Regions from separate parts of the Streptomyces sp. NPDC003379 genome, predicted to be linked through region 1. Evidence: riboswitches for the same ligand, from Rfam matches in the RefSeq annotation. Region 1 holds a riboswitch; each other region holds the start of a gene.
The links. A riboswitch is a leader RNA that binds a small molecule or an ion and turns the genes downstream of it on or off. The one in region 1 is predicted to bind cobalamin.

Region 1 (4,040 bases):
CCCAGGCGACCGGCGCGGACGCGGTCCGCACCGACATCGTCGTGGGCGGCCTGCACCAGAGCCCCGCGTACGTCGTCCAGCCCGAGCACGAGGCGGGCATCCAGCTGGCCGTGCACCCGCTGGCGGCCCGCGCCCTGCTCGGCCTGCCCGCCGGCGCGCTGACCGGGCAGCTCGTCACCGGCGGCACGGACGTGTTCGGCGCCCGCGCCGCCGAGGTCCGCGAGCGGCTGTGCGAGCTGGACCGCTGGGAGGACCGCTTCGCCGCCCTGTCCGCCTACCTGAGGCGGCGGCGCGCGGCCGCGGACCGGACCCCGGGTTCCGTACGCCCCGAGGTCGCCGAGGCCTGGGCCTGGCTGGCCCGGCACCGCGGCGCGGGCACCCTGGGCGGCCTGTCCCGGCACGTCGCGCTGAGCGAGCGCCGCCTGACCGCGCTGTTCCGCGCCGAGACCGGGCTGAGCCCCAAGCAGGCGGCACGGCTCATGCGCTTCCAGCACGCCAAGGCCGCCGTGATCCGCGTGGTCGCGGCGGGCGGGCCGCCGGACCTCGCCCGGGTAGCCGCCGACACCGGTTACTACGACCACTCGCACCTCGTACGCGACTTCCGGCAGTACACGGGGGCGAGTCCCACGCGCTGGCTGGCCGAAGAGTGCCGGAATATCCAAGCCGGGGCGCACGGCGGGGGCGAAGAGTGGGAGGCATGAACACCACCGAGAAGCAGCAGCTCAGCACCAGCACCCCTTCGACCCTGCGGGAGCCCGCCGTCTGGCCGGCCCTGCAGGCCCAGGACGCCCCCGCGCTGATCGACTTCCTTGTCGGCACCGTCGGCTTCCTGCGCACCGCCGTCCACGAGGACGGCGACCGCGTCGCCCACGCCCAGCTCGACTGGCCCGAGGGCGGCGGCATCATGCTCGGCTCGTACGACCCCGAGTCGTCGGCCAGCGCCGATACCTGCGGAGAGCCGGGCACCTCCGGCGCCTACGTGGTGACCGACCAGGTGGACGCCCTGTACGCCCGGCTCACCGGGGCCGGCGTGAAGATCATCGGCAAGCTCGAGGACAAGCCGTACGGCAGCCGCGAGTTCGGCATCGCGGACCCCGAGGGAAACCGCTGGTTTTTCGGAACCTATCGCGGCGAGCCGGGGCCGGGTGGAGCCTGAGGGCACGCTGAGCCGGGGTCCGGCGGGCCTGAAGCACTCTGAGCCGGGCCCGGCGGAGCTGGAGGCACTGTGAGCCCGAGGCCGGGCGGGGCCTGAAGGCACTGCGAGCCGGGGCCGGGCGGGGCCTGAAGGCACTGCGAGCCGGGGCCGGGTGGATCCTGAGGGCACGCTGAGCCGGGGCCGGGTGGAGCCTGAGGGCACTCTGAGCCGGGGTCGGGCGGATCCTGAGGGCACGCTGAGCCGGGGCCGGGTGGAGCCTGAGGGCACTCTGAGCCGGGGTCAGGCGGAGCCTGAGGGCACGGCGGGCCCAAGGCCGGGCGGAGACTGAAGGCACCCTGAGCCCGAGGCCGAGCAGGGCCCGAAGGCACCGCGAGCCCGAGCCCGGGCGAAGCCTGAGAGCACAGCGAGCCCGAAGCCCGGCGCAGCCGAAGGCGCCGCGAGCCGAAGCCCACCAGGGCCCGAAGGCGCCGCAAGCCGAAGCCCACCAGGGCCCGAAGGCACCGCGAGCCGAAGCCCACCAGGCCCCGAAGGCACCGCAAGCCGAAGCCCACCAGGCCCCGAAGGCACCGCAAGCCGAAGCCCACCAGGCCCCGAAGGCACCGCAAGCCGAAACCCGCCAGGACCCGAAGGCACCGCAAGCCGAAGCCCGCCAGGCGGCAAGCGGCATGCGTCGAAAACGCCGCGTGATAACTTGCGCAAGCCAGTCAAACCCACACCTGGGCCAGGGAATCCGGTGCGAATCCGGAACTGACGCGCAGCGGTGAGGGGGACGGGCGGGGCCACGGCCACTGGGCGTCTCGCGACGCCCGGGAAGGCGCCCCGCCCGGCCGATCCCGAGTCCGAAGACCTGCTGGCGCCTCCGCTCGCACACCGGCCGGCGGAGGTCGTGACGCAGACCAGGCTCCGCGTATGAGCCGTGACACTCAAGGGATCGCGTGTCCTCGACAGTCCGTATATCCGCCCCGCACCTGCGTGCCCGGCGCCTGCCTGCCCCGCGCCGCACATCCGCCCCGCGCCGCACATCCACCACCCCGCGCTCTACCGCAATGCTCACGGCCGGAGCGCTCGCGGCGGCCGGAATGCTCACGCTCACCGCCTGCGGCAACGGCACCGCCCAGAAGTCCGCCGCCCCCGCGGGCAAGAGCGCCGACGGCTACCCGGTCACGGTCGCCTCCTGCGGCAAGGAGGCGAAGGTCGATGCCCCGCCCCGGCGGGCCGTCTCGCTCGACCAGGGCTCCACGGAGATCCTGCTCTCCCTCGGCCTCGCCGACCGCATGGTCGGCACCGGCACCTGGACCGACCCGGTCCTGAAGAACCTCAAGAAGGACAACGCGAAGGTGGAGCGGCTCGCCGACCGCTACCCCTCCCTGGAAAAAGTCCTCGCCAAGGAACCGGACTTCGTCAGCGCCTCCTTCCTCTACACCGTCGGCAAGGGCGGCGTCGCCGACCGTACGAAGTTCACCGAACTCGGCGTCCCCGTCTACGTCTCGCCCACCGACTGCGCGGGCAAGGACAACGACGGCGGCGGCGACGGCAAGCGCGTCAAGACCCTCACCATGGACACCGTCTACAGCGAGGTACGCGACCTGGCGAAGGTGTTCGACGTCGAGCAGCGCGGCGAGAAACTGATCGCCGACATGAAGCGCCGGGTCACGAACGCCACCAAGGACATCGACAAGGCCACCGCCTCCGACACCACGCTCCTGTACTGGTTCGCCAACTCCGACGCCCCGTACATGGCGGGCTGCTGCGGCGCCCCCGGCATCATCACCCGCGAACTCGGCGCGAAGAACGTCTTCGACGACACCCGCGAGGAGTGGCCCCAGATCAACTGGGAGACCGTCGCCGACCGCGACCCCGACGTCCTCGTCATCGGCGACCTCACCCGCAAGTCGCAGTCCGCCGAGAGCGCCGCGGCGAAGATCAAGTTCCTGGAGACGAACCCGGCGACCAAGAACCTGACCGCCGTGAAGAAGAAGCGGTACGTCCTGCTCAGCGGCCAGGCCATGAATCCGACGATCCGTACGGTCGACGGCATCGAGCAAGTGGCCGCCGGACTGCGGAAGTTCGGGCTCGCCAAGTGAGCATGGCCGCCCCCGCCCGGCAGGGGCTGCTGTGGCTGGCGGCAGGCTCCGCGCTCGCGCTCTCCGTAGCGGTCGCCGTCACCATCGGCCCCGCCGACATCTCGGTCCCCGACGTGTGGTCGGCGCTCGCCGCGCACCTCGGCTGGGGCGAGCCACGGCTCACCCCCATCAGGGACGGCATCGTCTGGAACCTGCGGATGCCCCGCACCCTGCTCGCCGCCGTCTGCGGCGCGGGCCTCGCGGTCTGCGGCGCGGTCATGCAGTCCCTGCTCCGCAACCCCCTCGCGGACCCCTTCGTGCTCGGGGTGTCGTCCGGGGCGTCCACCGGAGCGGTCGCGGTCCTCGTCCTCGGCGTCGGCGGGGGAGCGCTGTCGATCTCGGCGGGCGCCTTCGTGGGCGCGCTCTGCTCGTTCGCGCTCGTCCTGTTCCTGAGCCACACGCTCGGCGGCACGACGGACCGGGTGGTGCTGTCCGGCGTCGCCGCGATGCAGCTCTTCTCCGCCCTGACCTCCTTCGTGATCCTCACCGCGGGCGACGCGGAGACCGCCCGGGGCGTGCTGTTCTGGCTGCTCGGCTCGCTGAGCGGGGCGGGCTGGACGGACGTATGGCTGTGTGCCGCGGTTCTCGCCGTGACGCTGACGGTATGCCTCGCCCACGCCCGTACGCTCGACGCCTTCGCGTTCGGCCAGGAGGCGGCGGCGACGCTGGGCGTACGGGTGGCGCGCACCCGGCTCGTCCTGCTCTGCGTGACGGCGCTGCTGACGGCCGCGCTGGTCAGTTCGGCGGGCGCGATCGGTTTC
Region 2 (4,040 bases), on a different contig from region 1:
TTCTCAGCCAGTTCGTCGGTGCCGTAGAGCGCGTAGGGGGCGACGCGGGCCGAGCCGCCGAGGATGCCCGTCATGTAGTGGGCCGCCGGAAGCTCGGAGACCAGCATGGAGACGGCCGTGGCGTGTACCGCGTGGGTGTGGACGACGGCCGTCGCGTCGGTGGTGCCGTAGATCGCGAGGTGCATGGGCAGCTCGCTGGTCGGCGCGAGGTCGCCGAGGACCCTTTGCCCTTCGAGGTCGACGCCGAGCGCGTCCTCCGGCCGCAGCCGGTCGTAGGGCACCCCGCTCGGGGTGACCAGGACCGTGTCGCCGACCCGCACCGAGACATTGCCCGAGGTGCCGACGACCAGGCCGTCCGTCACCGTCCTGCGGGCCGTCTCCACGAGCTCGTCCCATGCCCGCCCGACGGCGTCCCGCTCCGCACCACGCCCGGCGCCCTGCCCCTGCTCCTGCTCCGTCATGGGCCGATCCTGCCAGCCGGGCGCGCGGCGCTGTAGGCGTGGCCGAGGATCGAGGGGCGAGGGGCGAGGGGCGAGGGACGAGAGGCGAGGGGCGGCTTCCGCTTCCGCTTCCCGCGGGCTCCGCCGGGTGACAAGTATCTCCTGGGCGGTCCGGCGGCCGGTCGGATCAGTGCGCGGAGAGGGGGGCCGAAGGGTGGCGGAAGGCGACACTCCGCCCGGATTTACGGCCGTGCGCCGCCAATCCGTACGATCCTGACCAGACACCTGATCGATACGGATCGACGAGACTCCGCTTCGGGTCACCGTGATGCCCGATCCAGTTCACTTTCCGTTCACCCAGGTTGCCTACGTTCCACATGCCACTGACGTCCAACAGAAGCCTGGGTAAATGGAACACATCACGCTTCTCCTCGGGATCGTGATCGTTACCGCTCTCGTGTTCGATTTCACGAACGGTTTCCACGACACTGCCAACGCGATGGCGACGACCATCTCGACCGGCGCTCTCAAGCCCAAGACGGCGGTGGCCATGTCCGCCGTGCTCAACCTCGTCGGCGCCTTCCTCTCCGTCGAAGTCGCCAAGACGATCTCCGGCGGCATCGTCAACGAGGACGGCCTCAAGACCGAGGTCATCTTCGCCGCGCTCGTCGGCGCGATCCTCTGGAATCTGCTGACCTGGCTGGTGGGCCTGCCCTCCAGCTCCTCCCACGCGCTCTTCGGCGGCCTCATCGGCGCCGCGGTCATGTCGATGGGCTGGTCCTCGATCAACGGCGGCACCGTCGTCACCAAGATCCTGATCCCGGCCCTCGCCGCGCCCCTCGTGGCGGGTCTCGCCGCGATGGTGGCCACGCGACTGACGTACCGCATCGGCCGCAACACCGACACCAGGGCGACGGCCAAGGGCTACCGCGCGGGCCAGATCGCGTCCGCGGGCCTCGTCTCGCTGGCCCACGGCACGAACGACGCGCAGAAGACCATGGGCATCATCACGCTCGCCCTGGTCACCGGCGGCGTCCTGAACCCCGGCTCGAACCCCCCGATGTGGGTCATCGTCTCGGCCGGTGTCGCCATCGCGCTCGGCACGTACCTCGGCGGCTGGCGCATCATCCGCACCATGGGCAAGGGCCTCACCGACCTCCAGCCGCAGCAGGGCTTCGCCGCCCAGACCAGCGCCGCGACGGTCATCCTTGCCTCCTCGCACCTGGGCTTCTCGCTCTCCACCACCCAGTCCTGCTCCGGCGCCGTGATGGGCGCGGGCCTCGGCCGCAAGGGCGGCGTGGTCCGCTGGTCGACCGCGAGCCGCATGTTCATCGCGTGGGGCCTGACCCTGCCGGCCGCCGGCCTGGTCGGTGCGGGCGCCGAGTTCCTCACCAAGCAGGGCCCCTGGGGCGTCGCGGTCACCGCCGCGCTGCTCATCGCGGGCTCGGCGGTCATCTGGGTGCTCTCGCGGCGCAACGCCGTCGACCACACCAACGTCACCGACGACGAGATCCGCCACGACGGCACCACCGCGGACGTCGAGCCCGCGGGCGTCGTGACCACCGCGATCGCCGCCGTCACGCCGCCCCCGACGGGCGCGATGGCCGCCGCGGACGCCTCCTCCGACGACCCGGTCAGGGCCACCATCTCGGCCCCGACCACGACCACGACCGGCGCCATGGCGGACCCCGCCAGGCCCGCGACGGTTTAAGGACACATCAGCATGAACATCGACTGGGCAGCTCTCGGTTCCGTCTTCGGAGTCAGCCTCGCCGTGACGGTGGCTCTCGTGGGCCTGTTCACCCTTGGCGTCGTCGGTCTCTCCAAGCAGGAGACGGCGTCCGCCTCGGGCGGCGGCTCCGCGGCCATGGCGCGCACCGGCGCGTACGCCTGCTTCGCGCTGTGCGCGGCGGCCGTGGCGTACGGCATCTATCTGATCGTCGCCTGACGGCAGAAGCTTCGGGTGGGGTGCGGGACGTGCGTGCGCGTCCCGCACCCCACCGTCATGTCCGGGGCCCCGCTGTGAGGCTCTGCTGTGGGGCTCCGCACACTCTCCCGCCGCAGGTCAACGGCGAGTTGACGGGCGTTCGCGGGGCGTGGTGGACTTCCGGGGCCAACTACGGCGGCAGAAGAGGAAGCCGGTGCGAATCCGGCGCGGTCCCGCCACTGTCACCGGGAAACCGTCCCCGACGCTCCCGTCAGCCAGGAACTCTCGCCGCCGATCACGTCGAACCAGGGCGCGGACACCCTGAGTGAGGACATATCGCCATGCGCGGCCGCCCACTGCCGGACCAGTTCCCGAGCGTCAGCTCCCTCCTCGGCACAGCGGTCGGCTGAGCCCATGAGTGCCGATCGCGACTTCGCGTACGGCGCCGCCGCCGGCCTCCTCGGTGACCTGCTGCTCGGCGATCCCCGCCGGGGCCATCCGGTCGCCGCGTTCGGGCGTGCGGCGGGTGCCGTCGAGCGGGTGCTGTGGCGGGACCACCGCGGGTGGGGCGCGCTGCACGCCGTGGTGTGCGCCGGGGGCGCGGCGGGTGCCGCCGCGCTCGCCTCCCGACTTGTACGCCGCTGCCCCACCGCGTCCATCGCGCTGACCGCCGCCGCCACCTGGGCCGTCGTCGGCGGGACCTCGCTCGGGCGGGAGGCGCGGGCCATCGGCGGCGCGCTCGAAGCCGGGGACATCGAGGTGGCCAGGGAGCGGCTGCCGCATCTGTGCGGACGGGACCCGCAGGCGCTGGACGCCGACGGGATCGCGCGGGCCGTCGTCGAGTCCGTCGCCGAGAACACCTCGGACGCGGTGGTCGGGGCGCTGGTGTGGGGCGCCGTCGGCGGAGTGCCCGGGCTTGTCGCCTTCCGCGCCGTGAACACCCTGGACGCCATGGTCGGGCACAAGTCGCCCACGTACCGGCGGTACGGGTGGGCTTCCGCACGGCTCGACGACGTCTTCGGGTGGCCCGGAGCGCGGCTCACGGCGGGCCTCGCGGCGCTGGCCGGGGATTCGCCCCGGGGCGCCCTGCGGGCCTGGCGCGCGGACGCCGCCAAGCACCCGAGCCCCAACGCCGGTCCCGTCGAGGCCGCCTTCGCGGGCGCCCTCGGCGTACGGCTCGGCGGGACCCTCTCGTACGCGGGGCGGGTCGAGCACCGGCCCGTCCTGAACGCGGACGGACGGGACGTCGACGTCGCGGACATCGAGCGGGCCGCGAAACTCTCCCGCCGGGTCGGCTGGCTTGCGCTGGGCGTCGCGGTGGGCGCGCGGGAAGTACTCCGTCGGTCACGGTCAAGGAGAACCCCGTGAAGAAGCTCATGAGTGGTGGACTACTGGTCGCCGGGACCACCTCGGACGCCGGGAAGAGCGTCGTCACCGCGGGGATCTGCCGGTGGCTGGCCCGCAAGGGCGTCGCCGTCGCGCCGTTCAAGGCGCAGAACATGTCCCTCAACTCCTTCGTCACCCGCGAGGGCGCCGAAATCGGCCGGGCGCAGGCCATGCAGGCGCAGGCCGCCCGCGTCGAGCCGAGCGCCCTGATGAATCCCGTACTGCTCAAGCCGGGCAGCGACCGGTCGAGTCAGGTCGTACTCATGGGCAAGCCGGTGGGCGAGATG
Region 3 (4,040 bases), on a different contig from region 1:
CACCGTCATGGGCTTCCTCGCCGCCCGCTGGCGCAAGGCCGAGAACGACCAGAGCCTGGACGAATGGGGCCTGGGCGGCCGGTCGTTCGGCACCTGGGTCACGTGGTTCCTGCTCGGCGGCGACCTCTACACCGCGTACACCTTCGTGGCCGTCCCGGCGGCGATCTACGCGGCGGGCGCGGCCGGGTTCTTCGCGGTGCCGTACACGATCCTCGTCTATCCGCTGATCTTCACCTTCCTGCCGCGCCTGTGGTCGGTCTCGCACAAGCACGGCTATGTGACGACCTCCGACTTCGTGCGCGGGCGCTTCGGCTCGAAGGGGCTCTCGCTGGCCGTCGCGGTCACCGGCATCCTCGCCACGATGCCCTACATCGCGCTCCAACTGGTCGGCATCCAGGCGGTCCTCGACGTCATGGGCGTCGGCGGCGGCCCGGACACCCACTGGTTCATCAAGGACCTGCCGCTCCTGATCGCCTTCGCGGTGCTCGCCGCGTACACCTACTCGTCGGGGCTGCGCGCGCCCGCGCTGATCGCGTTCGTGAAGGACGGCCTGATCTATCTCGTCATCATCGTCGCGATCATCTACATACCGATCAAGCTCGGCGGCTTCGACGAGATCTTCGCCAAGGCCGGTGACGCCTTCGCGCAGACCAACCCGGCGACCGACAAGCCGCGCGGCGCCCTCGCGCCCGCCGAGGCCGGGCAGTGGACGTACGCGACGCTCGCGCTCGGCTCGGCCCTCGCGCTCTTCATGTACCCGCACTCGATCACGGCGACCCTCTCCTCCAAGAGCCGCGACGTGATCCGCCGCAACACCACCATCCTGCCGCTGTACTCGCTGATGCTCGGCCTGCTCGCGCTGCTCGGCTTCATGGCGATCGCGGCCGGGATCAAGGTGGACAACGGCCAGTTGGCGATCCCGCAGCTCTTCGAGACCATGTTCCCGGACTGGTTCACGGGCGTGGCCTTCGCGGCCATCGGCATCGGCGCGCTGGTCCCGGCGGCCATCATGTCGATCGCGGCCGCGAACCTCTTCACCCGGAACATCTACAAGGACTTCATCAAGCCCGACGCGACGCCCGCGCAGGAGACCAAGGTCTCCAAGATGGTCTCGCTCATGGTGAAGGTCGGCGCGCTCGCCTTCGTCCTCACCATGGACAAGACCGTCGCGATCAACTTCCAGCTGCTCGGCGGCATCTGGATCCTCCAGACGATGCCCGCGCTGGTCGGCGGCCTGTTCACACGCTGGTTCCACCGCTGGGCGCTGCTCGCGGGCTGGGCGGTCGGCATGGTCTACGGCACGCTGGCCGCGTACGGCGTCGCCTCGCCGACGCAGAAGCACTTCGGCGGCTCCTCCGACACGATCCCGGGCATCGGCGAGATCGGCTACATCGGCCTCACCGCGTTCGTCCTGAACGTCGTCGTGACCGTGGTCCTCACCTTCGTCCTCAGGGCGCTGAAGGCGCCGGACGGCATCGACGAGACCTCCCCCGAGGACTACACCGCGGACGCGGGCGACCCCGGCGTCGTCCAGGAACTGCCGAAGGCGACGGCGGGCGCCGGGCACTGAGCCTCTCCCCGTCACGACGTGGGCCGCCGGAAAAACCGGCGGCCCTCTGTCGTACCCGTGTTGCACACTGCGCGGCATGGACATCACGATCAGACACGCACACCCCGAGGAGTACGAGGCGCTCGGCGCCCTCACCGCGCAGGCCTATCTCGACGGCGGGCACCTGGACTTCGGGGCCGAGGACCCCTATCTCGCGGTGCTGCGCGACGTGGCGGCGCGCGCGGCCGACGCCGACATCCTGGTGGCCGCCGCGGACGGGAGGATACTCGGCTGCGTCACCTACGTCCCGTCCGGCGGGCCGATGGCGGACATCGCGCGCGAGAACCAGGCCGAGATACGGATGCTGGCCGTCTCTCCCGAGGCGCGCGGCCGGGGCGCCGGCGAGACGCTCGTACGCGAGTGTGTGCGGCGCGCCAAGGACGCGGGCCGCACCGGGCTCGTCCTGTCCACGCAGACGTCGATGCACGCCGCCCACCGGCTGTACGAGCGCATCGGCTTCGTACGGACACCCGAGCGCGACTGGAGGCCGATCGAGACGGTACCGCTGCTGACGTACGAGCTGAGGCTCTAGGCACACCCCTCCGGGCACCGCCCCTCCAAGCAACACTCCTCCAAGCACCGCCCCTGCGAGCCGACACAAGATGTGGGCCCGCTTCAGAGACCCGGCACAAGATGTATGCTCGTGCTCGCTGTCGCCGCAGGGGAATCCGGTGCAAGTCCGGAACTGTCCCGCAACGGTGCATGTGTACGTATTTGGCGTACGCGGAGTCCGAGGACCTGTCGACAGCGCACCCGTGCCGTCCGGCCCGGGTGCCGACCGTCCGGGCCTCGTGGAGTGGGCCGGTGGACGCGGTACGCCGCCCTGCCCGGGTGCGCCCGTGTGCCCTTCCCTCCCCTGGCCCAGAGCCGAGCGAGGGAGTGCCCCACGTGACCATCGCGCCTGCCGAACCCGCGTCAGTGCCGTCGACGCCGACGCCGATGCCGACCACCCAGGGTGCCGAGGGAACCGACGGACCAGGGGCCGCGCTGCTGCGCACCCTGACCGACCTCACCGCCGACCTTCCCGACGCCGACCCCGGCCGGGTCGCCGCCGCCGCGCTGCGGGGCCGGTCCGCGAAGGCCGCCGCCGAGATCACCGCGGAGCTGCGGGAACTGGCGACCGAGGCGGCCGCGGGGCTCATCTCCGAGGACCCGGCGTACTCGAAGCTGGCGGCCAGGCTCCTGTCGATCGGCATCCGCGAGGAGGCGGCGACGCAGGACGTGCGCTCCTTCACCGACTCCATCGCGGTCGGCCACCGCGAGGGCCTGATCGCCGACCGCACGGCGTCCTTCGTGACGGAGCACGCGGCCCGGCTCGACGCGCTGGTGGACGCCGCGCTCGCCGACGGCGCCGACTTCCGCTTCGAGTACTTCGGTCTGCGCACCCTGCACAGCCGCTATCTGCTGCGCCACCCGATCACCCGGCAGGTCATCGAGACCCCGCAGCACTTCATGCTGCGCGTCGCGAGCGGCCTCGCGGAGGACGGCAGCGAGCGCGCCCTGGACGAGGTGGCGGCGCTGTACCGCCTGATGAGCCGCCTGGACTACCTGCCGTCGTCGCCGACGCTCTTCAACTCCGGCACCCGCCACCCGCAGATGTCCTCCTGCTACCTCCTCGACTCCCCGCTGGACGAGCTGGACTCGATCTACGACCGCTACCACCAGGTCGCGCGGCTCTCCAAGCACGCGGGCGGCATCGGACTCTCGTACTCCCGCATCCGTTCCCGTGGCTCGCTGATCCGTGGCACGAACGGGCACTCCAACGGCATCGTGCCGTTCCTGAAGACCCTGGACGCCTCGGTCGCCGCCGTGAACCAGGGCGGCCGGCGCAAGGGCGCGGCCGCGGTCTACCTGGAGACCTGGCACTCCGACATCGAGGAGTTCCTGGAGCTGCGCGACAACACCGGTGAGGACGCGCGCCGCACGCACAACCTCAACCTCGCGCACTGGATCCCGGACGAGTTCATGCGCCGGGTCGCCGCCGACCAGGACTGGTCGCTGTTCTCCCCGGCCGACGTGCCCGACCTCGTCGACCTGTGGGGCGAGCAGTTCGACGCCGCCTACCGCGGGGCGGAGGCCGCCGGGCTCGCGAAGAAGACCATCCCGGCCCGGGAGCTGTACGGCCGCATGATGCGCACCCTCGCGCAGACCGGCAACGGCTGGATGACGTTCAAGGACGCCGCCAACCGCACCGCCAACCAGACGGCGGAGCCGGGCCACACCGTGCACTCCTCCAATCTCTGCACGGAGATCCTGGAGGTCACGGACGACGGCGAGACGGCCGTCTGCAACCTCGGCTCGGTCAATCTCGGCGCGTTCGTGGACGCCGCCGCCGGTGACATCGACTGGGAGCGGCTCGACGAGACCGTCCGTACCGCCGTCACCTTCCTCGACCGCGTCGTCGACATCAACTTCTACCCGACCGAGCAGG
Region 4 (4,040 bases), on a different contig from region 1:
CGCTCGGGCCGGCAGACCGCCGGTAGCACTCCATACATATCCGGGGGGATCAGGACCTGATCCGCAGCCTTCACGCGGTAAGCGGGCGCGGATCAGCATGGAGAAAGGCGTCACCATGACCTCAGTGCAGGTCGAAGAGCAGCACGACGGGCACGACGGCAATGGTGCCGTGCAGGCCGCAGGCGGCCCGTCCGGCGAGGGCGAGGGCTACCAGCGCGGTCTGGGGGCCCGGCAGATCCAGATGATCGCGATCGGCGGTGCCATCGGCACCGGCCTGTTCCTCGGCGCGGGCAAGGCCATTCACAAGGCCGGCCCCAGCCTCATCCTGGCGTACGCCATCGCGGGCCTCGTCATCTTCTTCATCATGCGGGCGCTCGGCGAGCTCCTCATGTACCGCGCCGTGTCGGGCTCCTTCGCGGAGTACGCACGCGAGTTCATGGGCCCGTTCTTCGGATTCGTGACCGGCTGGACGTACTGGCTCTTCTGGGTCGTCACCGGCATCACGGAAGTCACAGCGGCCGCCCAGTACATGCAGTACTGGACACACGACTCATTCCCACAATGGGCGTACGCGCTCGTCTTCACGGTCATCCTGTACGGCGCGAACCTCATCTCCGTGAAGCTCTTCGGTGAGCTGGAGTTCTGGTTCTCGATGGTCAAGGTCACCGCCATCATCGGCATGATCCTGATCTGCGTCGGCATCCTCACCATCGGCTTCTCCGACGCCGGTGACACCGCGACCGTGGCGCACCTGTGGAACCAGGGCGGTTTCTTCCCCAACGGCATCGGCTCCACGCTGATGACCCTCCAGATCGTGATGTTCGCCTTCCTCGCCGTCGAGCTGGTCGGCGTCACCGCGGGCGAGTCCAAGGACCCGAAGACCGTCCTGCCCAAGGCCATCAACACCGTGCCGTGGCGCATCGCCGTCTTCTACGTCGGCGCGCTGATCATGATCCTGTCGGTCGTGCCGTGGACGCACTTCCAGCCCGGCGTCTCACCGTTCGTCGCGGCCTTCGAGAAGATGGGTCTCGGCGTCGGCGCCGCGATCGTGAACTTCGTGGTCCTCACCGCCGCGCTCTCCTCCTGCAACTCCGGCATGTACTCCACCGGCCGCATGCTGCGTGACCTGGCGCTCAACGGCCAGGGCCCGAAGTTCTTCACCAAGCTCACGAAGAACGGCCTGCCGCTGGTCGGCACCACGGCCTCCGCCGCGTTCATGCTGGTCGGCGTCTGGATCAACTACCAGTGGCCGGGCGAGGCGTTCAACTACGTCGTCTCCTTCGCGACCATCTCCGGCATGTGGGCCTGGATCATGATCCTGGCCAGCCAGATCCGCTACCGCCGCATGGCCGACCGCGGCGAGCTGCCGCAGTCCACCTTCAAGGCGCCCGGAGCCCCGTACACCAGCTGGTTCGCGCTGCTCTTCATCGGCATGGTCATCGTGATGATGGGCGTCGACAAGGACGCGCGTGTCTCGCTGTACGCCGCTCCGGTCTGGGCCGCGATCCTCGGGGTCGCCTACCTGATCCTCAAGAGCCGCGACCCGCAGGCCGCCGCGTTCAACAAGCGCAAGTACCCCGCCGCCGTCGCCTCCGACAGCGAGCCGGTCGAGAAGGACTGACACCGGCCCCGCAGGCACCTTCTCGGGGCACCTGTCCAGCATTCGGGCCCGCCCGTACCACATTCCGGTACGGCGCGGGCCCTCTGCTTATCCTGACTGCCATGCTGACCATCACCCAGGCCCTCCACGACCAGATCGTCGCGCACGCGCGCCAGGACCACCCCGACGAGGCATGCGGCGTGGTCGCGGGCCCGGCGGGCACCGGCCGCCCCGAGCGGTTCATCCCCATGCTGAACGCCGCGCGCTCCCCCACCTTCTACGAGTTCGACTCGGGTGACCTGCTCAAGCTCTACCGCGAGATGGACGACCGCGACGAGGAGCCGGTGGTCATCTACCACTCGCACACCGCGACCGAGGCCTACCCCTCCCGCACCGACATCAGCTACGCCAACGAGCCCGGCGCCCACTACGTCCTGGTCTCCACCGCGGACGCCGACGACGCGGGCCCCTTCCAGTTCCGCTCGTACCGCATCGTGGACGGCGAGGTCACCGAGGAAGACGTGCAGGTCGTCGAGGCATACTGACCCCCGACCACCTTCTTAGGGCGGCAGGAGCCAGGAAGCCGGTGCGAACCCGGCACGGTCCCGCCACTGTGACCCCACCCCACGCGGGGGCGGGGGAGTCAGGAACTGACCTGCCGCCCTTCTCCACACCACGCAGGGGACGCGGAAATCCCCTGGAGGAGGCAGCCCCGCCATGTCCCGCCCCATACGCGCCCTCGTCGCGACCACCTTGCTGATCCCGCTCGCCGCATGCTCCGCCTCACCCGGCGACGACTCCGGGAAGCCCGCCGCCAAGGCCGCCGGATTCCCGTACACCGTCACCAACTGCGGCGTGAAGACGACGTACGAGGCACCCCCGAAGCGCGCCGTCACCATGAACCAGCACGTCACCGAGGTGATGCTGGAACTGGGCCTGCGCGACCGCCTCGCCGGAACCGCCTACCTCGACGACAAGGTCCTGCCGAAGTACGAGAAGGCGTACAAGTCCGTCCCCGTGCTCGCCAAGGAGTACCCCTCCTACGAGAAGCTGCTCTCCGCCAACCCCGACTTCGTCTACGGCGGCTACGCCAGCGCCTTCCTCGCGGGCGACGGCCGCAGCCGCTCCGCGCTCGCCAAGTCCGGCATCGACAGCCGCCTCGACATCGAGGGCTGCGCGAAGCGCCCGGTCACGATGGACGACGTGTACCGCGAGGTGCGCGAGGTCGGCTCCACCTTCGGGGTGCGCGAACGCGCCGACACGTGGGTGAGCGGCGCGAAGCGTGAACTGGCCGCCACCGAGAAGAAGTCGAAGGCCGGGAAGCCGGTCCCGGTCTTCGTCTACGACAGCGGCGACAAGACGGCGTTCACGCTGGGCGGCCGGGGCATCGGCAACGACATCGTCGAGCGGGCGGGCGGCCGCAACGTCTTCGCCGACGTGGACAAGTCCTTCGGCGACGCGTCCTGGGAGACGGTCGTCGAGCGCCGGCCCGAGATCATCGTGATCCTCGACTACGGCGCCACGACGGTCGCCCAGAAGAAGCAGCGCCTCCTCGACGACCCGGCCCTGGCAGACGTCCCGGCCATCAAGCACAAGCGCTTCGCGGTGCTGCCGCTGTCGGACGCGGTGACGGGAGTAAGAGCACCCAAGGCGGTGGGAAAGCTGGCGGCACAGCTGTGAGGGGCCAGGAAACAGAGCCCGTCCGGCGCCCGTTCCGGCCCGGGGGAGGCAGGTTTCAGCCCGTCCGGCGTTTGAGGACGAGCCCGAAGGGCGACACACCGAGGTCAAAGGGGCGGCACCTCTTGATCTGCGGAGCCCTCACCGCAGCCCTCGCGGCAGCGACAGTCGCCGGGCTGGCCCTCGGCTCAGTCAGAATCCCCCCGGGCCAGGTCCTGGAGATCCTGAGCGGCAGAGCAGAACCCTCCCCGTTCAGAACCATCGTCCTGGACGTAAGACTCCCCAGAGTCCTACTGGGCGCCACCGTCGGAGCAGGACTGGCAGTCATCGGCACCGTCCTCCAGGCGCTGGTCCGCAACCCCCTCGCCGACCCCTTCCTGCTCGGAGTCTCCTCGGGCGCCTCCGTAGGCGCCGTCTCCGCGATCGTGCTCGGCGGCATCTTCGGCCTCGGCACCGCCCTCACCACCACCGTCACCATCCCCGCCGCCTCCTTCGCGGGCGCGCTGATCTCCCTGGTCCTCGTCTACGCCCTGGCGAGAACCGGCGGCGGGGGATTCGCCACCGGGCGCCTGATCCTCGCGGGCGTCGCCGTCTCGTACATCCTGACCGCGCTGACCAGCCTCATCCTGGTCACCGCGGACAGCGCCGACCACCTCAAGGAAGTCCTGTACTGGACGCTCGGCGGCCTCGGCAGCGCCCGCTGGGACATGCTCGCCCTGCCCTGCGCCGTCCTGGCCGTCGGCACGGCGCTCCTGGTCGCGTT

Region 2: linked by a shared signal. The riboswitch ahead of ACWDVB_RS28570 (cobalamin biosynthesis protein) and the one ahead of ACWDVB_RS11560 (ABC transporter substrate-binding protein) in region 1 are both predicted to bind cobalamin.
Region 3: linked by a shared signal. The riboswitch ahead of ACWDVB_RS10965 (ribonucleoside-diphosphate reductase subunit alpha) and the one ahead of ACWDVB_RS11560 (ABC transporter substrate-binding protein) in region 1 are both predicted to bind cobalamin.
Region 4: linked by a shared signal. The riboswitch ahead of ACWDVB_RS03290 (ABC transporter substrate-binding protein) and the one ahead of ACWDVB_RS11560 (ABC transporter substrate-binding protein) in region 1 are both predicted to bind cobalamin.

Annotation. Positions count from the first base shown of each region.
Region 1 covers NZ_JBSFRK010000010.1:5,486-9,525, reverse strand. Annotated here, with positions in the region: gene ACWDVB_RS11570 (helix-turn-helix domain-containing protein) at 1-701, shown strand, start outside; gene ACWDVB_RS11565 (VOC family protein) at 698-1,156, shown strand; cobalamin riboswitch at 1,841-2,025, shown strand; gene ACWDVB_RS11560 (ABC transporter substrate-binding protein) at 2,203-3,240, shown strand; gene ACWDVB_RS11555 (FecCD family ABC transporter permease) at 3,243-4,040, shown strand, end outside.
Region 2 covers NZ_JBSFRK010000034.1:43,319-47,358, forward strand. Annotated here, with positions in the region: gene ACWDVB_RS28555 (class II aldolase/adducin family protein) at 1-461, opposite strand, end outside; gene ACWDVB_RS28560 (anion permease) at 850-2,151, shown strand; gene ACWDVB_RS28565 (hypothetical protein) at 2,164-2,388, shown strand; cobalamin riboswitch at 2,524-2,674, shown strand; gene ACWDVB_RS28570 (cobalamin biosynthesis protein) at 2,782-3,735, shown strand; gene ACWDVB_RS28575 (cobyric acid synthase) at 3,744-4,040, shown strand, end outside.
Region 3 covers NZ_JBSFRK010000009.1:100,332-104,371, reverse strand. Annotated here, with positions in the region: gene mctP (monocarboxylate uptake permease MctP) at 1-1,570, shown strand, start outside; gene ACWDVB_RS10970 (GNAT family N-acetyltransferase) at 1,647-2,141, shown strand; cobalamin riboswitch at 2,247-2,369, shown strand; gene ACWDVB_RS10965 (ribonucleoside-diphosphate reductase subunit alpha) at 2,498-4,040, shown strand, end outside.
Region 4 covers NZ_JBSFRK010000002.1:161,149-165,188, reverse strand. Annotated here, with positions in the region: gene ACWDVB_RS03300 (amino acid permease) at 116-1,621, shown strand; gene ACWDVB_RS03295 (Mov34/MPN/PAD-1 family protein) at 1,723-2,145, shown strand; cobalamin riboswitch at 2,154-2,273, shown strand; gene ACWDVB_RS03290 (ABC transporter substrate-binding protein) at 2,318-3,280, shown strand; gene ACWDVB_RS03285 (FecCD family ABC transporter permease) at 3,403-4,040, shown strand, end outside.